One region of the Streptomyces sp. NPDC001137 genome, then DNA from elsewhere that is predicted to be linked to it. Evidence: predicted binding sites of a transcription regulator. Region 1 holds the regulator's gene; the other holds the start of a gene.
The links. Region 1 encodes HrcA, which represses chaperone genes, less so after heat shock. Its sites were predicted from a motif close to TTNGCACTCNGNNNNNCNGAGTGCNAA; they were not measured.
Positions count from the first base shown of each region.

Region 2: the regulator HrcA is predicted to act here: its motif matches at 971-997, upstream of groES (co-chaperone GroES).

Region 1 covers NZ_JBEPBA010000008.1:274,843-278,220, reverse strand. Annotated here, with positions in the region: gene ABT254_RS18670 (DUF3097 domain-containing protein) at 1-163, opposite strand, end outside; gene ABT254_RS18665 (MBL fold metallo-hydrolase) at 198-926, opposite strand; gene hrcA (heat-inducible transcriptional repressor HrcA) at 1,079-2,095, shown strand; gene dnaJ (molecular chaperone DnaJ) at 2,096-3,232, shown strand.
Region 2 covers NZ_JBEPBA010000001.1:359,285-362,662, reverse strand. Annotated here, with positions in the region: gene ABT254_RS01640 (polysaccharide deacetylase family protein) at 1-807, shown strand, start outside; gene groES (co-chaperone GroES) at 1,144-1,452, shown strand; gene groL (chaperonin GroEL) at 1,569-3,194, shown strand; gene ABT254_RS01625 (ester cyclase) at 3,258-3,378, opposite strand, start outside.

The DNA.
Region 1 (3,378 bases):
CGAAGCGGTCCTCCAGGGTCACCGTGCCCGCCTCGCAGCGGATCACCGCGCCGCAGAAACCGGTGCCCGGCTCCTCGACCACGAGCCCGGGCTCCGCAGGCACCTCCGGAACCGGCTTGGGCTTCTTCCACGGCGGGGTCAGATCGGCGGAGTACTGGCGCATTCGAGTGACGATAGGAGAAGCCGTCGGACGGCGGCTACGACACGCCGAAACGTGCCGCCAGCTCCTCCCGCTGTCTGCGCACGAAGCCCGCATCCACCACCGCTCCGTGACCGGGCACATACAGCGCGTCCTCACCGCCCAGATCGAGGAGCCGGTCCAGGGCGGCCGGCCAGTGCGACGGTACGGCGTCGGAACCGGCCTGCGGTTCGCCGGACTCCTCCACCAGGTCGCCGCAGAAGACGACCTCCGGGGAGCCGGGCACCAGGACCACGAGATCGTGGGCCGTGTGGCCGGGGCCCACGTTCGCCAGCAGCACCTGCCGGCCGCCGCCCAGGTCGAGGGTCCACTCGCCCGAGACGTGATGCCGGGGCGCGACCAGGGCGTCGACCGCCTCCTCCGCCAGCCGCGCCTCCAGCCCGTTGCCCACCGCGTCCGCCCGCAGCTCCTCGCGCGCGTGCCGGGCCTCGAACACCGTGTCCATGCCCACGGCGCCGTACACCTCCGCGCCCGCGAAGGCCGCCGCCCCGAGGACATGGTCGAAATGGGGATGCGTGAGCGCGAGATGAGTCACACGGTGACCGGCGAGCTCCTGCGCCTCGGCACGCAACCGTGCGCCCTCCGCGAGGCTCGACCCCGCGTCGATCAAGAGCGCCGTGCCCTCCCCGACGACCAGCCCTGCCGTGCAGTCCCAGCGGGGCAGACGGCACCGGCCGACACCGGCCGCCAGTCGCTCCCACCCCAGCTCTTCCCAAGTCACCGTCATACGGCGACGCTAGCGGTACGCCCCGTTCAACAGGGGCCGACCTTGCCCCGGGTGTACCCCACCGCCGTACACTGGCCGGTAACGGCTGGCACTCGGACGGACAGAGTGCCAGGCGTAGCGCCTGGGGGACGACTTCTGGAGGTGTGCGCTGGATGCTGAGTGAACGACGGCTGCAGGTACTGCGCGCCATCGTCCAGGACTACGTCGGTACCGAGGAGCCGGTGGGGTCGAAGGCTCTGACCGAGCGGCACAACCTGGGCGTGTCCCCGGCGACGGTCCGCAACGACATGGCGGCCCTGGAGGACGAGGGGTTCATCGCGCAGCCGCACACCAGCGCGGGGCGCATCCCCACCGACAAGGGCTACCGGCTGTTCGTCGACAAGCTGGCGGGCGTCAAGCCCATGTCCGCGCCCGAGAAGCGGGCGATCCAGAACTTCCTCGACGGCGCCGTCGATCTCGACGACGTGGTGGCGCGGACGGTTCGGCTGCTCGCGCAGCTCACCCGGCAGGTCGCCGTCGTGCAGTACCCGTCCCTGACCCGCTCGACCGTGCGGCACGTGGAGCTGCTCTCGCTCGCCCCCGCGCGCGTGATGCTCGTGCTGATCACGGACACCGGCCGGGTCGAGCAGCGCATGGTCGACTGCCCGGCGCCGTTCGGGGAGGCCTCGCTCGCGGATCTGCGGGCGCGGCTCAACAGCCGGGTCGCGGGCCGGCGCTTCACCGACGTCCCCCGGCTCGTGGAAGACCTGCCCGAAGGCTTCGACGTCGAGGACCGGGGTACGGTCTCGACAGTGCTCTCCACACTTCTGGAGACACTGGTCGAGGAGAACGAGGAACGGCTGATGATCGGCGGCACCGCCAATCTGACCCGCTTCGGACATGATTTCCCCCTCACCATCCGCCCCGTCCTGGAGGCGCTTGAGGAGCAGGTCGTGCTCCTCAAGTTGCTTGGCGAGGCGGGGGATTCGGGCATGACGGTGCGCATCGGGCACGAGAACGCCTATGAGGGACTCAACTCCACTTCCGTGGTGTCGGTCGGCTACGGTTCGGGCGGCGAGGCAGTCGCCAAGATGGGCGTGGTCGGACCGACCCGCATGGATTACCCGGGAACGATGGGAGCGGTACGCGCAGTGGCACGGTACGTCGGACAGATCCTGGCGGAGTCGTAAGTGGCCACGGACTACTACGCCGTTCTCGGCGTGCGCCGCGACGCGTCGCAGGAAGAGATCAAGAAGGCCTTCCGGCGGCTCGCGCGCGAGCTGCACCCGGACGTCAACCCGGATCCGAAGACCCAGGAGCGGTTCAAGGAGATCAACGCCGCCTACGAGGTGCTCTCGGACCCGCAGAAGAAGCAGGTCTACGACCTCGGCGGCGACCCGCTCTCGCAGGCCGGCGGCGGTGGCGCGGGCGGCTTCGGCGCGGGTGGCTTCGGGAACTTCTCGGACATCATGGACGCGTTCTTCGGTACGGCGTCGCAGCGCGGACCGCGCTCGCGTACGCGCCGGGGCCAGGACGCGATGATCCGGCTGGAGATCGAGCTCGACGAGGCGGCCTTCGGCACCACGAAGGACATCCAGGTCGACACGGCGATCGTCTGCTCCACCTGTAACGGTGAGGGCGCGGCGCCGGGCACCTCCGCCCAGACGTGTGACATGTGCCGCGGTCGCGGTGAGGTGTCGCAGGTGACGCGGTCCTTCCTGGGCCAGGTCATGACCTCGCGTCCCTGCCCGCAGTGCCAGGGCTTCGGCACGGTCGTTCCGACGCCGTGTCCGGAGTGCGCGGGTGACGGCCGGGTCCGGTCCCGCCGTACCCTCACGGTCAAGATCCCGGCCGGTGTCGACAACGGCACCCGCATCCAGCTCGCGGGCGAGGGCGAGGTGGGTCCCGGTGGTGGTCCCGCCGGTGACCTGTACGTCGAGATCCACGAGCTGCCGCACCCGACCTTCCAGCGGCGCGGCGACGACCTGCACTGCACGGTCACCATCCCGATGACGGCCGCGTCCCTCGGTACCAAGGTGCCGCTGGAGACGCTGGACGGCATGGAGGAGGTCGACATCCGGCCCGGCACCCAGTCCGGCCAGTCGATCCCGCTGCACGGGCGGGGCGTCACGCACCTGCGCGGCGGCGGCCGCGGGGACCTGATCGTGCACGTCGAGGTCCAGACCCCGACGAAGCTGGACCCCGAGCAGGAGCGGCTGCTGCGGGAGCTCGCGAAGCTGCGGGGTGAGGAGCGGCCGACGGGGCAGTTCCAGCCCGGCCAGCAGGGGCTGTTCTCGCGGTTGAAGGACGCGTTCAACGGGCGCTGACGGGGTGGCTGCGGGTGGCTGTTTTCGCCCCCGCCGCCCCTACCCGTCCCGTCCCTGGGGGCTGCCGCCCCCAGACCCCCGCTTTCGGCCTGAACGGCCTCGTCCTCAAACGCCGGACGGGCTGAAAATGCAGGCACGTGCCAAGG
Region 2 (3,378 bases), on a different contig from region 1:
CGCCCGGCCCCCGGCCAGGAGCCGCCCCTGCACGCGCCCCCGGCCCGCGCCCTCGACTCCTACGCCACGAAGCTGCGCTCCGCGTACATCGCCCGAGCCGCCGCGGCGCGCCACTGGGACCTGGCGAGGGTCCCGCTGACGGCTCCGGCACCGCCCGTGAAGAAGCCGAAGATCAGGGCGCGCAAGGGCTTCGAGGTGGACGACCAGGAGGAACTGAACCTCCCGCCCGTCTTCACGACGGTCCCCACCAAGCAGAAGGTCGTCTTCCTGACCATCGACGACGGCGCCGAGAAGGACCCGGCGTTCCTGCGGATGATGAGCGACCTGAAGATCCCGTACACCGCCTTCCTCAGCAACTTCCTGATCAAGGACGACTACGCCTACTTCCGCCGGATGCAGTCCGAGGGCGTGACCCTCAACAACCACACCCTCACCCACCCCTACCTCCCGGCGCTGTCCTACCGGGAGCAGAAGCACGAGATCTGCGGTATGCAGACGATCATGAGGAAGCAGTTCGGCAGGCGCCCGACCCTCTTCCGCCCGCCCTTCGGCAACTACAACCAGGACACCCTGATGGCCGCCAGGTCCTGTGGCATCAAGTACGCGCCCATCTGGGACGAGGAGGTCTTCGTCGACCACTGGGAGTACCGCGAGGACGACCGGGACCTGCACCCCGGCGACATCGTCCTCACCCACTTCCGCGGCCGTGACGAGTGGAACGGCACGATGGTCGACGACATGCGCCGCTTCCTGGACAGGGTCACGGCCGAGGGATACGCGGTGGCCCGCCTGGAGGACTACCTGTGAGCCCGAGGGCCGGAACACCCCGGCGGCGGGCACGGCATTTTCAGCCCGTCCGGCGTTTGAGGACGAGGCCGTTCAGGCCGGAGCGGGGGTCTGGGGGCGGCAGCCCCCGGGATGTGCGCCGAGGCCCGCGGTCAACCGAAAACCCCCCGACGCGCCGCCGGCATTGGCACTCCGCTTGACCGAGTGCTAATCGCGGTCATAGTCTCGGCTCTGGCACTCCCCACTGGAGAGTGCCAACTACGCGACGGGCAGGTCCGGCACCCGCGACGACGGATCCACCTGGTCGCCACCTCAGACAGTTAACCCCGTGAGATCTCCGAAGGGGGAGGTCGGATCGTGACGACCGCCAGCTCCAAGGTTGCCATCAAGCCGCTCGAGGACCGCATCGTGGTCCAGCCGCTGGACGCCGAGCAGACCACGGCCTCTGGCCTGGTCATCCCGGACACCGCCAAGGAGAAGCCCCAGGAGGGCGTCGTCCTGGCCGTGGGCCCGGGCCGCTTCGAGAACGGCGAGCGCCTGCCGCTCGACGTCAAGACCGGCGACATCGTGCTGTACAGCAAGTACGGCGGCACCGAGGTGAAGTACAACGGCGAGGAGTACCTCGTCCTCTCGGCCCGCGACGTGCTCGCGATCATCGAGAAGTAATTCACCGAAGCATTCTGCTTTGAGCTGCGCCCCTGGCCCCCGCGACCATTAATCAGCCGGGCGCCCGGGGCGCAGTGTCTTTTTGAACCCACAGATCCGAGAGGGCTCCCGCTGTCATGGCGAAGATCCTGAAGTTCGACGAGGACGCCCGTCGCGCCCTCGAGCGCGGCGTCAACAAGCTGGCCGACACGGTCAAGGTGACGATCGGCCCCAAGGGCCGCAACGTCGTCATCGACAAGAAGTTCGGCGCGCCCACCATCACCAACGACGGCGTCACCATCGCCCGCGAGGTCGAGGTCGAGGACCCGTACGAGAACCTCGGTGCCCAGCTGGTGAAGGAGGTGGCGACCAAGACCAACGACATCGCGGGTGACGGCACCACCACCGCCACCGTGCTCGCCCAGGCGCTGGTGCGCGAGGGCCTGAAGAACGTCGCCGCGGGTGCCTCCCCGGCGCTGCTGAAGAAGGGCATCGACGCGGCCGTGGCGGCCGTCTCCGAGGACCTCCTCGCCACCGCCCGCCCGATCGACGAGAAGTCCGACATCGCCGCCGTGGCCGCGCTCTCCGCGCAGGACCAGCAGGTCGGCGAGCTCATCGCCGAGGCGATGGACAAGGTCGGCAAGGACGGTGTCATCACCGTCGAGGAGTCCAACACCTTCGGTCTGGAGCTGGACTTCACCGAGGGCATGGCCTTCGACAAGGGCTACCTGTCGCCGTACTTCGTGACGGACCAGGAGCGCATGGAGGCCGTCCTGGAGGACCCCTACATCCTCATCAACCAGGGCAAGATCTCCTCCATCGCCGATCTGCTGCCGCTGCTGGAGAAGGTCATCCAGACCAACTCCTCCAAGCCGCTGCTGATCATCGCCGAGGACGTCGAGGGCGAGGCCCTGTCCACCCTGGTCGTCAACAAGATCCGCGGCACCTTCAACGCCGTCGCGGTGAAGGCCCCGGGCTTCGGTGACCGCCGCAAGGCGATGCTGCAGGACATGGCGATCCTGACCGGCGCCACCGTCATCTCCGAGGAGGTCGGCCTCAAGCTGGACCAGGTCGGCCTGGACGTGCTCGGCTCCGCCCGTCGCGTCACGGTCACCAAGGACGACACGACCCTCGTCGACGGCGCCGGCAACTCCGAGGACGTCGTCGGCCGCGTGGCCCAGATCAAGGCCGAGATCGAGAACACCGACTCCGACTGGGACCGCGAGAAGCTCCAGGAGCGCCTCGCGAAGCTGGCCGGCGGCGTGTGCGTGATCAAGGTCGGCGCCGCCACCGAGGTGGAGCTGAAGGAGAAGAAGCACCGTCTGGAGGACGCCATCTCCGCGACCCGCGCCGCGGTCGAGGAGGGCATCGTCTCCGGTGGTGGCTCCGCGCTGGTCCACGCCGCCAAGGTGCTCGAGGGCTCCCTCGGCAAGACCGGCGACGAGGCCACCGGTGTCGCCGTCGTCCGCCGCGCGGTCGTCGAGCCGCTGCGCTGGATCGCCGAGAACGCCGGCCTCGAGGGCTACGTCATCACCTCCAAGGTCGCCGAGCTCGAGAAGGGCCAGGGCTTCAACGCCGCCACCGGCGAGTACGGCGACCTGGTCAAGGCCGGCGTCATCGACCCGGTCAAGGTCACCCGCTCCGCCCTGGAGAACGCCGCCTCCATCGCCTCCCTCCTGCTGACGACCGAGACCCTGGTCGTCGAGAAGAAGGAAGAGGAAGAGCCGGCCGCCGCGGGCCACGGCCACGGCCACGCCCACTGACACCGCTCAGTAGACGGTACGAAGGCCCGGCACCCCTGGGGTGCCGGGCCTTTCGCCGTTCTGCTACTTCTCCAGCCCCTCCAGCGCGCCCAGTTGCGCCATCAGCCCCAGCCGGTCGTACTCCCACCAGCCCTCGACGATCTTCCCCTCCTCATTGCACCGGAAGATGGTCGTGCCCGTCATG